DNA from 2 places in the Allocatelliglobosispora scoriae genome. Region 2 is predicted to be linked to the other one. Evidence: riboswitches for the same ligand, from Rfam matches in the RefSeq annotation. Region 2 holds a riboswitch; the other holds the start of a gene.
What was found. A riboswitch is a leader RNA that binds a small molecule or an ion and turns the genes downstream of it on or off. The one in region 2 is predicted to bind ZMP and ZTP.

Region 1 (7,691 bases), on a different contig from region 2:
CATCAGCGTCAGCATCTGGACCTGCTGCACGTCGTTGGTGGTCCGGGTGATCAGCGACGGCGCGCCGAAGATGCCGACCTCCTGGGCGGAGAAGCGCTGCACCTGGCCGAAGATCGCGGCGCGCACGTCCCGGCCGAGGGCCATCGCGACCCGGGCGCCGAAGTAGACGGCGATCACGGAGCAGACGACCTGCACCAGCGTGACGGCGAGCATGACGCCGCCGATCTTCATGATGTAGCCGGTGTCGCCCGTCACCACGCCGCCGTCGATGATGTCGGCGTTGAGCGTGGGTAAGTAGAGCGTGGCGATTGTGGAGATGAGTTGGAGCAGCACCACCAGCGAGATCTGGGTCGGATAGGGCTTGAGGTGGGTGCGCAGGAGACGGATCAGCATGCGGTCTCTTTCGCGGAATCGGCCGGATAGGTGGAGGCAGGGCGGGCGAGCAGCCCGTCCAGCAGCGCGGTGACGATCTCGTCGCTGTCGAGCAGCTCGGAGTCGTGGAATCCGCCGCGCTGGGAGGTGAGGATCAGGGTGAAGAAGAGCTTCGCCGCGAAGTCGGGACTGCGTCGCAGCTGGTGCCGGTCGGGCTCGATGATGAAGGTGAGCGCCGCGATGGTCGCGACGAACGAGTCGCGCAGGAACGACGGCGGGCCCGGTGGCAGGCCGGGCATCGGTCCGGCCGCCCGCAGCGCGCCGACGAGCCGCCCGTTCTCCGAGACCCGCTCGGTCAGGATCTCGGCCGCGAGCGTGAGCCGCTGGCGCAGGTCGAGGCTGAGATCCATGCCGCGCAGGGCCGCGACGGAGGGCATCGGGTCGAAGGCGCTGCCGAGCGCCGCGCAGATGAGCGCCTGCTTGTCCGGGAAGACCCGGAAGATCGTGCCTTCGGCGACGCCCGCGGCCTCGGCGATCTGCCGCGTGCTCACCTCCAGCCCGTGCTCGCGCAGCAGCGGCAGGGTCGCCGCGATCAGCGCCGCGCGGCGGTCGTCGGGTGCCATCGACGGTACGCGTCGCCGCCGCTCGCCCATGCTCGTCACCATGCGGGCGACTCTAGTGAGCGATCACTCACTTCGCCGCTGATTTTCTGCGGAGTTCGCCGAGGGCGGAAACGGCACATTGATCAACACTTCTGCATGCTTCAATCAGCGTGGGTCACCCGCAGAGAGAGGATCCCCCGCCGATGAGCAGAAAACGCCTGTTCGCCGCCGTTCTGGCCGGCCTCGCCCTTCTCGCCACGATGATCACGACAAATGCCGGACCCGCCCAGGCCGCCGTCCCCGACCGCAAGGGCTGGGTGCTGTGGAATCAGGCCGGCCCCGCCGTCGTCCCCTTCGGCACCTGGCCGCCCGCCACCACGGTCGTCCAGCCCGCACTCGGCCGCTACCGCGTTACCTTCCCCGGTCAGGCAGCCCCCGGCGGCGTGGTCCACGTGACCGCGATCAACACCGCACCGCGCTGGTGCCAGGTCGACTCATGGGGTGTCGTCGGCGCCGACGAGATCGCAAACGTGAGCTGCCGCGCGCCCGGCGGCGCCCTCGCGCAGACCAGCTTCAGCGCCGTCTTCTACAGCTCGTCCGGCGGCCCCGCGGCCGGCCCGTACGGCTACGTCTACAGCACCGCCGCAGGTGCGGTGGTCAACCAGTACAACTCCGCCGCCGGGATCAACACGGTCTTCCCCGGCCCGGTCGGGGTCTACCTCGTCCGCTTCCCGGGCATCGTCACCGGCGGCCCGCTCGACGGCAGCGTCCAGGTGACCTCGGTCCTCGCCAGCGCCGCCGCCCGCTGCAAGGTGGGCGGCTGGTCGTCGACGGCGCTCGGTCAGGATGTCACCGTCCGGTGCTTCAACGCCGCCGGTGCACCCGTCAACACCGCCTTCACCGTGACCTACCAGCACAAGGTGTCGCTCTACGGCGCGTCCAGCCCGCCCTTCCGCTTCGGCTACGTGCTCTTCCAGCCGGGCGTCGGACCGCCGACGACCAACTACAACAACGGGCTGCTGGCGTTCGGCGCCAACACCGTCGGCGGCGGAGGCGGTCTCTTCATCGTCACCTTCCCCGCGATCGGCGTACCGCAGAACACCGTGCAGGTCAGCGCCTACGGCCCGAGTCCCGACTTCTGCGGGATGAACGTGCCGTGGCTCAACGCCGGCGGGGCTCCACCGCAGCTCATCGTCCGCGACGTCAACTGCTTCACCAACGCCGGCGCCCCCGTCACCACCGGTTTCACGGTGAGTGCGAGCTCCATCGCCTGACCCGTGTCACGTTTTGCAGCAAAGCGTGGCCATCTCGCCTCGCGAGGCCACGCTTTGCTGCAAAACGTGACCGGGGGCTACGCGCGGGTGGCGCGCTCGGCGAGCTCGATGGCGTTGCGGAACAGCATCGCCACCGTGGTCGGGCCGACACCGCCGACCCGCGGGGTGATCGCGCTCGCGACCTCGGCGCACGACTCGTCCAGGTCCGGCAGGAGCCGCTTGCCCTCATAGCGGACTCCGCCGCCGATCGCGACGGCGCCGGGCCGCAGGTGCTCCGGCCGCAGGATGCCGGGTACGCCCACCGCCGCCACCACGATGTCCGCCCGCTGCGTGTGCCGCTCCCACCCCGGCACCCCGGAGTGGATCACCGTCACGGCGGCGTCGGCGGTCGGGCGCTTCTGGCTCAGCAGCAGCGACAGCGGCCGCCCGAGGGTCGTGCCCCGGCCGAGCACCACGACATCGCGCCCGGCGACCGGGATCTCGTGGAACGCCAGCAATGCTTCGATGCCGGCCGGCGTACACGGGACCGGACCCGGCATGCCGGCGGCGAGCCGACCGAGATTGAGCGGGTGCAGCCCGTCGACGTCCTTGTCCGGGTCGACCTCGAGCAGCGCCTCGGCGTAGTCGATGTGGTCGGGCACCGGGTGCTGGATGAGGATCGCGTGCACGCTGCGGTCGCTGTTGAAGTCGCGGATGGCTGCGACGAGGTCGGCGTGGGTGGCGTCACCGGCGAGGTGGATGTGCGGGGAGGCGAAGCCGAGCTCGGCGGCCTTGGCCTGCTTCATCCGGATGTAGCCGGCGCTGGCGGAGTCCTCGCCGACGAGGATGGTGGCGAGGCTGGGGGTGACACCGGTGGCGCTGAGCGTCTTGACCCGCAGGGTGATGTCGGCGAAGACGGCTTCGGCGACGGGTGCTCCGGGCAGCAGGCGTGCGGTCATGTGGGCGGGCTCCATCCGTGGTCGATCAGGGAGCCCGGTGCCCAGGCGGACGGCGACCGGAGGTGTGTGGAATGTGCGTCGGCTCCCCGGTGGTGCTCCACCTCGCGCCAGTCGCCGATCGCTGGACCCGAGTTTACCGGTGCCGTGCGCGGACCGTGGTGGCGGACAGGCCGTGGGCGGGAAATCGTCCGGGTCGCTGGACATTAATCGCGCCCTCGTCGAACTGCTGTTGCGGCGCGACAGCGTCGTGCAGATCAGCCCCGTGGCGGACTGGGAGGAGCTCGGCCGGTTCCTAGGGCTGATCGACGGTGCCCGGCACGACGCTCACGACGCGTGGCTGGTCATGCTGGCTCTGAAGGAGCGCACGCACATCGTGACGAGCAACCACTGGATCAGCCATGGGAGTGAGTCACACGGCACCGCCAGCCATTGACAATAGGATATGCGCGCGTTAGCTTGTTGAGTATGAGCCGCCGCATAACGGTCACCGTGCCGGACGACATCGCTGCCCAGCTCGATGAGCAGATCAACGTCTCGGCCTACGTCGCCTCCGCCGTCGCCGCCCGCCTCACCCGCGATCGGGCGCACGCCCACCAGGCCGACCACGGTTTCCACTCCACCCCCGAGGGCAGGGCCTGGGCCAAGCGAGCACTCGCCACCGCCGACGACAGCCATGACCCGCAGGCCTACGTCGAGCTGCGGTCGAGGCTCGGCCTGTGATCCTGCGGGTCGTTCTGGACGCCTCGGCCGTCTCCGCCTATACCGAATCAACCGGCCTCGTCGGCGAACTGCTGGCCGAGCTGGCGGACGAGACCGCCCGGCTCGCCGACTCCTCGCTGGTCGTGGGCTTCGGTGTGCCCGACATCTCGCTGGCGACCGCCGCCGCCCAGGCCGCCGATGCCGACATGATCGGCGTGCTGATGCGGCATCCGCTCTTCGCCACCGAGACCGAGGCGATCGACACCTCGGACTGGGTCAGCGTCGCCGGGCAGCTCGGTAACGCCGAGACCGCCGCGGTGGTGCTGCTCGCGATGACGGCCGACGCCTACGTGGTGACGCGTGACGTGCAGCGCTACGCCGTCGCACTGCTCGACGGCCTCAATATCATCACCCTGACCGACTGATCTCATGGTTATGCCCCCGCACGAGAGGTGTGCGGGGGCGGGACGAGCCGGGATCAGGCGGCGAGCAGGGTGTCGAGCTTGGTGAAGGAGCTGTTCCAGCCCTCGCGGCTCATCTCCAGGAACTCCGGGGTGAACGGGCCCTGGCGCACCACGAGCCGGGTCTTGCCGCCTTCGTCGTGGAACTCCAGCCGCATGTGGATCTCGCCGCCGACGAACTCCTCCTTGCCGACGAGCAGCTCGTTCTCGATCACCTCGGTGAAGGTCGCGTTGACCGGTGAGACCATGGTCGGGTCGGTCTCGCTGACCATGGTGAACCGCTGGTGGCCGCCGACGCGGGCGTCGATCGAGACGGTGTCGCGGGGCACCGAGAAGCCGGCCGGGCCGAACCAGGCGGCGAGCTGGTCGGGATCGGTGAAGGCGCGATAGACGAGCTCGCGGGGTGCGTCGAAGACGCGGGACATGACGAGCTCGGTGTCGCTGGTGTTCATGATGATTCCCTTTCGGTCTGCTGTGCCTGGATGCGCTTGAGGTGCGCATCGAGGCGGTCGAAGTTGGCGTCCCAGAACTGCCGGTAGCGCTCCATCCAGGCGGTCGCCTCCTGCAGCGGAGCTGCCTGCAAGCTGCTGGATCGCCATTGGGCCGACCGGCTGCGGGTGATCAGCCCAGCGTGCTCGAGGACCTTCAGGTGCCGGGAGATCGCCGGGAGGCTGATCGCGAACGGTTCGGCGAGCTCCAGGACGGTCGCGTCGCCCTCGGCGAGGCGGGCGAGGATCGCCCGTCGCGTCGGGTCGGCGAGCGCCGAGAAGATGATGCTGAGCCGGTCGGTTGCCACCGTATTAAGCCTCCGTGTTAATTAACGGACTCGTTAAACATAGAGCCCGGACGGCGAGCCGTCAAGTCCGGGCAATCGCCGAGAAGCTCCGACGGCGGCGACGGGGTTTGAATCACACGTGGTGCCGGATCCCGCCGCCACCGATGCCGAGGACCAGCGAACGGGAATCTCCACTATGGACAACATTCAGCCGCCATCCGGCCGGGTCGGCGCCACCGCGGCCTTCGCGCTGGTGCTGGCCGTCGCCGCCGCACTCACCGCGTGCGCTTCAACATCTCCGTTGGGTACGCAGACCATCCCTCCCCCGCTGCCCCCCGCGTCCAGCCCGGTCGTCGTGGAGAGCCCGCGCGGGGTGGATGTCGCCGCCATCTGCGGACTGCGGCCCAGTTCCGATCGGGCGCCGGTGACCGCCGGGCGGATCGAGGCGTGCTCGACACTCGTGCCCCGGCTCAACAACGCGCTCGTCGTCGCCCTGCGCGGGCAGCTTCCGCCCGTGGCGGTGCTGACGAGCAGCCTCAACAACACCAGCGGCGAGCCCCTCGGCGGGCGTACCCCCACCTTCTTCCCCAAGCCGGGCGGGGCCGGAACCCTGACCTACGCGGCGCCGGTGCAGATCCGCAACGGCGACTTCACCGCCCACCTCGAACTCACGGTCGGCACCTTCGACTCCGCCCCCACGCTCGCGCCCTGCCCGAGCCGGGCCCAGGCCGACGACATGCGGGCCAAGGGGATCGTGACGAACCGCTGCGGCCGGATGGTGGACCTGGCCGGCAACATCCTCGTGATCAACGACGTCTCCAGCCCGTTCGGCACCGGGGAGTGGGCTGACGTGCTGCTGCGGACCTACTCGGTGACGGCGTACCGGCCGGACGGGATCGTCGTGGCGGTCACCGTCAGCCCGGTGCTGGAGAACGCGACGGACCCGACGAGGTTCCAGCCCGGCGACCAGCCGACGATGTTCACCTCCGACCAGGTGGTGGCGCTCGCCACGGACCGGTCGCTGACCCTCATCGGCCCGTAGCCCGTCCGGTGAGCGGGGCGCGATCGGGCGCCCCGCTCACCGAGTTGATCCTGACTTCTGTTGCAGGATTCCCGGCGTGTCCAGCATTAAAATTCAGGGGGTTTGGGGGGTGCGGCCGAGCGGGAGGGAGCGGAGGATCAGGTAGAGGGCCAGACCGAACGGGGAGAGCAGGATGGTCAGGATCAGGATGGGGGCCATCAGGAGCGGGTGCAGTGCCCGCTCGCGGCTGTCCAGATAGATCCAGCGGCCGACGAAGAGGTCGAAGGCGATCAGGTGCGCCCAGACCGCGATCGTCCCGGCCTTCGTGCTGAGCAGGGCCAGGACGCCCGGGAGCGTCGGGTTGACCATCTCCGGCGCCAGGTCGGCGAGGACCGGCGCGACGGCGATGAAGTAGACGATCAGCGACGGCACGACCATCAGCGGCGAGCCGGCGATGCGCCTCGTCACCGACCAGCCCGGCGCCAGGATCATCAGCAGCCAGAACGGCGCCGCGACGGGGAAGACGACCTCGAAGTTCATGCGGTGACCTCACGATCGGACAGGGTGACGGCGGCGGGGCGCCATGCTGCGGCCGCCGCGAGGACGGTCACCGCCGCGAGCACCCCGGCGGCTGCCCAGGTCTGGGCGTCAGGATGAATCAAAGACTGCCCGCGCAGCGCCTGCCAGGTGACAAGCAGCGTGACACCGGCGTACCCCACTGATGCGGCGACGATGAGGCGGGCCCGGACCACCGGGTCCTGCAGGCGGCGGAACCGGCGGGCGAGCAGGGCCAGCGCGAGGCCGAGCAGCGGCAACGCCTGCAGGGCGTGCATGCCGATGAAGTGGCCGATCCGCAGGTCGCCCCCGACGGTGCTCCAGCCGAGCAGCGGCAGGCCGGGACCCCCGTCCTCGACGCCGACCGCATGGGCGCCGATCGTCGTGGGCGGCGCGGTCGCCATGCCGTCGATCTGGTCGGCGGTGGGGCTCGTCATGAGGAAGCCGACGCCGAGCCCGGCGAGTGCGATGACCAGCCCGAACCGCACGGCGAGCGTGGTGGCGCGGTCGTCGAGGCGGCGGCGCCACAGGAGGATCGCGACGGCGGCGGTGGCGAGCCAGAGCACGACGATCGTCGCGCCCATCACCGAGAAGAGCGTGGCGTCGAGGGCGGTGTCGTAGTTGAAGTGACTGCGGCGTCCACGCACGACCTGGCCGACGATGACGGCCATCTCGATCAGCGACGACGACGCGATGACCGTGCCGAGCCACCAGCGCAGACGCGGTGCCCGGTCGATCAGCGAGATCAGCCATGCGAAGGTGACGGAGTAGATGGCGAGGGAGATGGCGAACTTCAACGGCTTGAGCCAGATCGGCGCACCGAGGAGGATTCGGTCATCAGCGATGAGTCCCACGGTGCTGACCAGGGCGAGCGCTGCCATGATCAGGGCGGTCACGATGAGCGGTGGATGGATGCGGACGAGGCGAAGCACTGGGTCCCCCAGAATGGATAGCGGCACTCTCCGGTATCGGATAGGCGTACTATCCATCAAGG
Region 2 (7,691 bases):
TTCCGGGAAACAACGCGATCATGCACACGTCGCACCCGCACGCCGCACAGGTGAGCGACGCCCGGCCAGCAATGCGGGGCAATACACGCATCGCGCCCGGCCCCATCAGCTACGGCCACGCCGCACAACGCAAGATCGCGCTGCTTCCCGGAAACAATCCCCTCACCCCACCGCGAAGGGCCAGCTTCCGGGAAACAACGCGATCACGCACGCGCCGCAGGCGTCAGCCCAGGTCTACCGTGGGGTAGAGGGGGAAGTTGCCCAGCAGCTCAGCCGCCTGCGCCGACACCTTCGACGAGATCGACTCGTCCAGCACGTGCTTGGCCTTGGACTCGCCCGGCTGCGTCGCCGCCAGCACCTCGTGCATCAGCCCCGCGACCACGTCCATCTCGGTGGCGCCCAGGCCGCGGGTGGTGAGAGCCGGGGTGCCGATCCGGATGCCGGACGTGTACCAGGCACCGTTCGCATCGCGCGGCACCGAGTTGCGGTTGGTCACGATGCCCGAGTCGAGCAGCGCCAGCTCCGCCTGCCGACCGGTCAGGCCGTAGCTCGACACGTCGATGATCGCCAGGTGGTTGTCGGTGCCGTCGGTGACGAGCTTCGCGCCGCGCCGCATCAGGCCCTCGGCCAGCGCCTTCGCGTTGTCGACGATCGCCTGCGCGTAGTCCTGGAACGACGGCTGACGGGCCTCCGCGAACGCCACGGCCTTCGCCGCCATCATGTGCGACAGCGGGCCGCCGAGGACCATCGGGCAGCCCCGGTCGACCTGGTCGGCGAACTCGCCCGTGCAGAGCACCATGCCGCCGCGCGGGCCGCGCAGGGACTTGTGGGTGGTGGTGGTGACGACCTGGGCGTGCGGCACCGGGTCGAAGTCGCCGGTGAGCACCTTGCCCGCGACGAGCCCGGCGAAGTGGGCCATGTCGACCATGAGCACCGCGCCGACCTCGTCGGCGATCTCGCGCATGATCCGGAAGTTGACCAGCCGGGGGTACGCCGAGTAACCCCCCACCAGGATCAACGGCTTGAACTCGCGGGCCTGTGCGCGCAGCGCGTCGTAGTCGAGGAGCCCGGTGGCCGGGTCCACGCCGTAGCTGCGCTGGTCGAACATCTTGCCGGAGATGTTGGGGCGGAAACCGTGCGTGAGGTGACCACCGGCGTCGAGGGACATGCCGAGCATGCGCTGGTTGCCGAACTCGCGGCGAAGCTCCGCCCAGTCGGCGTCGGAGAGGTCGTTGACGGTCCGGGCGTTGAACTTCGCCAGGCCCGGCAGCTCGACCTTGGCGCCGAGGATCGCCCAGTAGGCGACGAGGTTGGCGTCGATGCCGGAGTGCGGCTGGACATAGGCGTGCTCGGCACCGAAGAGCTCGCGGGCATGCTCGGCGGCGATGCTCTCGACCGTGTCGACGTTGCGGCAGCCGGCGTAGAAGCGGCGGCCGATGGTGCCCTCGGCGTACTTGTCGCTGAACCAGTTGCCCATGGCGAGCAGGACGGCCGGCGAGGCGTAGTTTTCACTGGCGATGAGCTTGAGCGATTCGCGCTGGTCGGCGAGCTCCGCGCCGATGGCGTCGGCGATGCGCGGCTCAACCGCGCGGACGGCCTCGATGGCGCTGCGGAAGGCGGTCGACTCGGTGCTGAGCATGGGTCCTCCTCGTGATGACGGAAAGGGCCCAGGCGCACGGCATGAAGTCCGAAGACGAGCCGCTCCCTCGTGGTTGATCCCACTCCGACGCGCCAGTCACGGCCCGACACGAGTCTAGTCGACCCTCGTCGCCCGCTGCCCGCACGCCCCACCCTCGCCGGGCCCTTGTCTGTGCTTCTCATCACGCATCACGCAGGTCTACCGCGGCCGGGGCGGTCGGCGGGTGGGCCTCGTCTCCGGCATGCAGAACCAGAGCCAGCACTTCTCGGGCTTGCGGGGTTCGACCAGACCGGGCTCGTTCTTGTTGGGGTTGCCGGTGCCCGCCTTGTCGGCGAAGCTCTGCTCGGCCATGCCCTTGTGCGCGGCGTTCATGAACTTCTCCCAGATCGCCCCGGGCAGCCCGGCACCGCTGATGTCCCGGCCGGACTTCTCGTAGACGGCCTGCTCCTTGCCGGTGTTGCCGACCCAGACGGCCGCGGCGATCTGCTTGGTGTGACCGACATACCAGGCGTGGCAGTTGTGGGAGGTGTTGGCGCACTGCCAGGTGCCGGTCTTGCCGGCGGCCGGGCGCCCGCCACTGAGGGAGTGCCCGTTGGTCGGCGGGATCTTCTGGAGCACCCAGTTGACGTCGTCGGCGATGTCCTTGTCGATGGTCTGCGCGGGCTTGAGCTTCTCGCCGCCGACGAGCTGGTACTTGTCCGTGCCCGCGATCGGCCGCTCGACCTTCAGGACGAAGTGCGAGGCGTTGTAGACACCGCGGTTGGCGAAGGTGGCCATGCCGGTGGCGTGGTCCAGGACGGTGATCGGGTACTGCCCGAACCCGGCCTGGTAATAGAACGGCGCGTTGCTGGTCTGCTTGAAGGTCTTGCTGGTCAGGTCGTTCGCGATGAGCTCGCCCTTGCGGCCGGTGCTCCACATCGTCCGGATGCCCGCCGCCTTGGCGCTGGCGACCACCTTGTCGACCCCGACGAGCTTGGAGATCTTGTAGAACGGCACGTTGTAGGAGTGCACCGTCGCCCACTCCAGGGTGCAGTAGTTGCCGCAGGAGGAGTCGACGTCCCGGCCGGCGTTCTGGATCCGGAAGTCCCCGTCGCGGAACTCCGCCGGGTCGAAGTGCGAGGCGAGGGAGTAGCCGGCCTTGAGCGCCGCGGCCAGGGTGTAGACCTTGAAGGAGGACCCGCCGGGGTGGCCGCCGTTGAGCGCGCCGCCCTCCATGTTGAGCCCGGCGTAATCGTGCCCGGTGCCGTCGTCGCCGCCGTAGTAGGCGAGCACCCGTCCGGTCTTCGGCTCCACCGCGACGAGCGCTGCCATCAGGTTGGCCTTCTGCCCGTTCATCAGCGACCCGGACGCACCCCGCCGGGCCGCCGACTCCGCCGCCGCCTGGATCTTGGGGTTGATCGTCGTGGTGATCCGGTAGCCGCCGGTCTTCAGGTCCGTGATGCCGTAGGGCGCCGCCTTCAGCTCCTCCACCACGTAGTTGAGGACGTTTCCGGTGGTCATGCCGGTGAGTCCGACACCCTTGACGCCCCACTGGGCGTTTCCGGCGTCCTTGCGGATGGGCGCGATGCTCGTGGGATAGGCGAGCGACGACCGCTTGGACTCGTCGAGCCAGCCGGCGTCGACCATGTTGTCCAGCACGTAGCTCCAGCGATCCTTCGCCGCCTCCGCGTTGAGCTGCGGGTCGTACCCGGCGAACGACGGTGTCTGCTCAGGCTGGCGGACGACGGCACCGAGCACCGCAGCCTCGGCGATGCTGAGGTCCTTGGCGTTCTTGCCGAAGAACGTCTTCGACGCCACCTGTACGCCGATCGCACCCCGACCGAAGTAGACGTTGTTGAGGTAGAACCCGAGGATCTCCTCCTTCGAGTACTTCCCCTCCAGCTTGCGGGCGAGCACCGCCTCCCGCATCTTGCGGAAGACCGACATCTCGACATCTTTCGTCGCAATCTTCACGTACTGCTGCGTGATCGTCGACGCGCCCTGGGTGTCCCCGCCGGTCACGTTGTTCCAGGCCGCGCGGGCGATGCCGGTGAAGGAGACGCCGCTGTGGTCGTAGAAGTCCTTGTCCTCGCCAGCGATGAGGGCGTTGCGGATGTCGGTCGACAGGCTGGACATGGGGATGTCCTCGCGGTTCTCGGTGCCGAGCTGCGCTATCTGCGTCTTGCCGTCGCTGCCGAAGATCTTCGTGGTCTGGGTGGCGAGGTTCTTCGGGTCCAGCATGTCGACGCTGTCGAGGTAGTAGGTGACGACCGTCGTGGTGGAGACGACGAGGGCGAGCACGATGCCGCTGACGATCAGGATCCGCTTGCGTCGGGTCCGGGCGAACCGCCGCAGGCCCGCGAGCCGACCGGGAGCAGGAGAGGCCAGCTGCTCGGCGGCGGGCGGTGCCGGATCGGCGCCGAGCACGGCATCGGCCGAGGGCACGCCGGATCGGAGCACGTCGGGGCGGGCGGCGTGGCGTCCGGTGGTGCGGTCGTCGACCACGGCACGCGGCGGCTGGTCGTCGTACTCCGTGATCCGGCCGGGGCCGGAGGGGTGGTCACCGTACGAACTCATCCCCACAAGGTAAGCGCTGGGCCTCGATGCCGCAGAATCGTGCTGGTCGGCCCGGGGCGGGGATCGCCCCGGGCCGGGAGAGCTCAGGACCGGCGAGCCACTTCGCGCCGGAGTCCGTCGAGGTAGGGGTAGAAGTTGTTGCCCGGGCACTCCGTCGGCACCCAGTTGCGGTGGCCGCTGAGCGTGATCACCGTCTTGGTGGCGGCGCTGACCGGGTTGACATAGTTACAGGTCGCCTCGACGTCGAGGTCGAGCACCCGGGCCAGGCCCGAGAGCACCGCTCGCAGGGACCGGTAGGCGGGGGCGGTCGGCAGCCAGTCGGGCTTGCTGAAGTTGCCGATCAGCACGATGCCGACGTTGCCCGCGTTCCAGCCGCCGATGTGGGCGCCGTTGACCATCATCGGGCGTCCGTCCGGGCCGGGGTTGGGCCCGAAGACCGGGCTGGCGTCGGTGCCCGAGTAACGGCCCTCGTAGACATAGCCCCGCTTGTCGATGGCGAGGTGGTAGCCGAAGTCCCCGAAGTTGGAGGTGACGGCCTGGAAGCGGTAGATCGCCCGCAGCCGGGCCACCGGGTCGTCGTCGGGGGTCTCGTTCGGCTCACCGGTGTGGTGCACGGTGAGCGTCTGGACCGGGTAGTAGGCGGGGATCCAGGCTTCGTCGCCGTTGGCCTTGAACCGGTAGGACTCATCGGCGCCCCAGGCGGCCCGGCTGTAGTAGCGGGCCAGGACGGGGTGCCCGGCGAAGCGGAGCAGCTGGGCGTGGGGCTTGGCGATCCGGCGGATCGGGCCGTCGACGGTGTTGAGCTCGGAGATCCGCAGCTCGCTGACCGCACCACTGGTGGCCAGCTCATATTCGGTGGCGCGAGGGGCGGCGACGACGCCGCCGAAGGTGTTGGCGACCGAGCCGTCACCGGCGCCGCCACCGCAGCCGGGCAGGGTCTGCCAGTCGGCCCAGCCGGCCGCGCCACGCAGGCGCAGGCCCACCTCGCCATCGCCGGTCCAGCTCACGCCGAGGTGGCTGAGGGGGAATTCGGTGGTCGTCGCCGAGGTGGGGGCACCGGGCAGGACGAGGTCCCGGGCAAGGGTCTCCGGCACCGCGAGGCCTTCTTCGGCTGCGGTCGCGGCGCCGGTGGAAAGCGTGGCGGCCGTGACGCCGAGCGCGGCGGAAATAAGCATTGAACGCCGTGTGAGCACGACATCTCCCGTGTGTCATACGCGCGACGGGGTTCGCGCGCTGCGCGGGATTTTAGGTGTCGTGTCCTCGGCTGACTAGGGATGGCAGCCCCCCGCAGCCGCCATCGTTATGCACAGCGGGGCGTCATCAGCAGGACTACGCCATGGATTCGTAGATTTCTTTACATTCGGGGCAGACGGGGAATCGCTTCGGGTCCCGGGTCGGCACCCACACCTTGCCGCAGAGGGCACGGATGGGCGTTCCCTCGATCATGGCCTCCATCAGCTTGTCCTTGGGCGCGTAGTGCGACAAACGCTCGTGGTCGCCCTCGTCGAGACGGTATTCGGTGCTGGTGCGCTCTTCGAGGAGCGTGCCGGCGTCTGGGGTCGTGGTCACCCACCCAGTGTCCCAGATGGCGTCGTCCAATCCCAGCGGGATTGCCGAGCCGCAGCTCAGCACCCCTGCCCGGGGGCGATTGCGGCGAGCGCGGGCCCGGTCGGCACGAGCCGGTTAGGGTGATGATCGTGGGCATTCGACTGAGCGAAGAGGTGGCCGAGGCGCTGGACGCCGGCCGGCCGGTGGTGGCGCTGGAGAGCACGATCATCTCGCACGGCCTGCCGAGACCGGACAATCTGCGGATCGCCCGCGAGATCGAGGCCCGGGTCCGCGCCAACGGCGCCACGCCCGCCACGATCGGCATGGTCGGCGGCGAGCTGCTCGTCGGGCTCGACGACTCCGCGCTGACGAGGCTCGCCACCAGCGACAACGTCCTGAAGCTGTCGGTCCGGGACCTCGCCGCCGCAGCAGCCGCCGGAGCCGACGGCGCGACCACGGTCGCCAGCACCTCGGCGGTCGCCGCCGCCGTCGGCATCGGGGTCTTCGCCACCGGCGGGCTCGGCGGGGTGCACCGCGACGCCAACCAGACCTTCGACGAGTCCGCCGACCTCACCACGCTGGCGCGGACGCCGATCGTCGTGGTCTGCGCCGGGGTCAAGTCGATCCTCGACGTCGGTGCCACCCTGGAACGGCTGGAGACGCTCGGCATCGGCATCCTGGGCTACCGCACCAAGCGCTTCCCGGGGTTCTTCATCTCCGACTCCGGCTTCGACCTGGACTGGTCGGTGCAGTCGCCCGCCGAGGTCGCCGCCGTGATGCGGGCTCAGGACGGCCAGGGCCTGCACGAGGCGGGGATCGTCGTCGCCAACCCGCTCCCCGCGGACGAGCAGCTCGATCCGGCACTGCACGACCGGGTGCTCACGCAGGGCCTGGCGATGCTGGCCCGGGAGGGGATCACCGGCAAGGGCGTCACCCCGGCCCTGCTCGCGCACTTCCACTCCGCCACCGAGGGGCAGAGCCTCGCGGTCAACGTCCGGATCATCCTGCACAACGCCGAGCTCGCCGCGCAGATCGCCGCCTCGGCTGCGGCAATCGAGTGAGTGCTCGGATCGTCTGCGTCGGCGACATCGTCACCGACGTGCTCGCGGCGCTCGCCGGGCCGCTGGAGCACGGCTCCGACAGCCCGGCGTCGATCCGGGTCACCGGGGGCGGTCAGGCCGCGAACACGGCTGCCTGGCTTGCCCACCTGGGTGCGGAGGTCACGCTGGTCGGTGCGATCGGGGACGACGACGCCGGTCGGGACCGGGTCGCCGAGCTGACCGCCGCCGGGGTGCAGTGCACGGTGCAGGTCTGCCCGGGCACGGCGACCGGGGCGATCGTGGTGCTCTCCGGTGCCGGCGAACGGACGATGATCTCCGATCGAGGTGCCAACCTGCAGCTCGACGCCGAGTGGGTCCGGTCCGCGGTGGCGGAGGGCGGTCACATGCATCTCTCGGCGTACACCCTGCTGGACAGCGCGTCCCGCGGAGCCGGACTTGCCGCGCTCGCGGCGGCGCGCGAGCTGGGACTCACCAGCAGCGTCGACGCGGCCTCGGCCGCGCCCTTGCGCGCAGCCGGCGCGCAACGCTTCCTGAGCTGGTGCGAGGGGGTCACGGTCCTGCTCGCCAACCGCGACGAGGCCGACGTCCTCGCCGGTCCCGGTCACCCCCGAGATCAAGCCCGAAAACTCGCCGGGTACGCCGCCTCGGCCGTCGTGAAACTCGGCGCCGACGGTGCGGTGTGGGCGGGCGCACACGGGGTCGTCACGGCACCCGCCCCGGCCGTCGCCGTGGTGGACACCACAGGTGCCGGGGACGCCTTCGCGGCGGGCCTGATCGCGGCCCTGGTCACCGGCCGGTCCGAGGCGGAGTCGCTGCGGATGGCGATCGACGCCGGTGCCGGTGCGATCGCTCATCTCGGAGCGCGCCCCCGCCCGTGATCAGTGAGA

Region 1: it holds a riboswitch for ZMP and ZTP, as region 2 does, so the genes downstream of both, F4553_RS06935 (bifunctional 5,10-methylenetetrahydrofolate dehydrogenase/5,10-methenyltetrahydrofolate cyclohydrolase) here and F4553_RS28585 (glycine hydroxymethyltransferase) in region 2, are expected to answer to the same signal.

What each region holds. Positions count from the first base shown of each region.
Region 1 is NZ_JACHMN010000002.1:220,551-228,241, forward strand. It holds gene F4553_RS06920 (ABC transporter ATP-binding protein) at 1-393, opposite strand, end outside; gene F4553_RS06925 (TetR/AcrR family transcriptional regulator) at 387-1,037, opposite strand; gene F4553_RS06930 (hypothetical protein) at 1,178-2,248, shown strand; gene F4553_RS06935 (bifunctional 5,10-methylenetetrahydrofolate dehydrogenase/5,10-methenyltetrahydrofolate cyclohydrolase) at 2,326-3,186, opposite strand; ZMP/ZTP riboswitch at 3,219-3,311, opposite strand; gene F4553_RS06940 (hypothetical protein) at 3,359-3,619, shown strand; gene F4553_RS06945 (hypothetical protein) at 3,652-3,906, shown strand; gene F4553_RS06950 (hypothetical protein) at 3,903-4,310, shown strand; gene F4553_RS06955 (SRPBCC family protein) at 4,364-4,798, opposite strand; gene F4553_RS06960 (ArsR/SmtB family transcription factor) at 4,795-5,142, opposite strand; gene F4553_RS06965 (hypothetical protein) at 5,318-6,163, shown strand; gene F4553_RS06970 (ABA4-like family protein) at 6,257-6,682, opposite strand; gene F4553_RS06975 (hypothetical protein) at 6,679-7,629, opposite strand.
Region 2 is NZ_JACHMN010000003.1:413,709-421,399, reverse strand. It holds gene F4553_RS28590 (hypothetical protein) at 1-248, shown strand, start outside; gene F4553_RS28585 (glycine hydroxymethyltransferase) at 224-1,639, opposite strand; ZMP/ZTP riboswitch at 1,659-1,749, opposite strand; gene F4553_RS28580 (transglycosylase domain-containing protein) at 1,838-4,195, opposite strand; gene F4553_RS28575 (peptidoglycan recognition protein family protein) at 4,279-5,370, opposite strand; gene F4553_RS41965 (DUF3039 domain-containing protein) at 5,525-5,764, opposite strand; gene F4553_RS28565 (pseudouridine-5'-phosphate glycosidase) at 5,893-6,804, shown strand; gene F4553_RS28560 (carbohydrate kinase family protein) at 6,801-7,682, shown strand.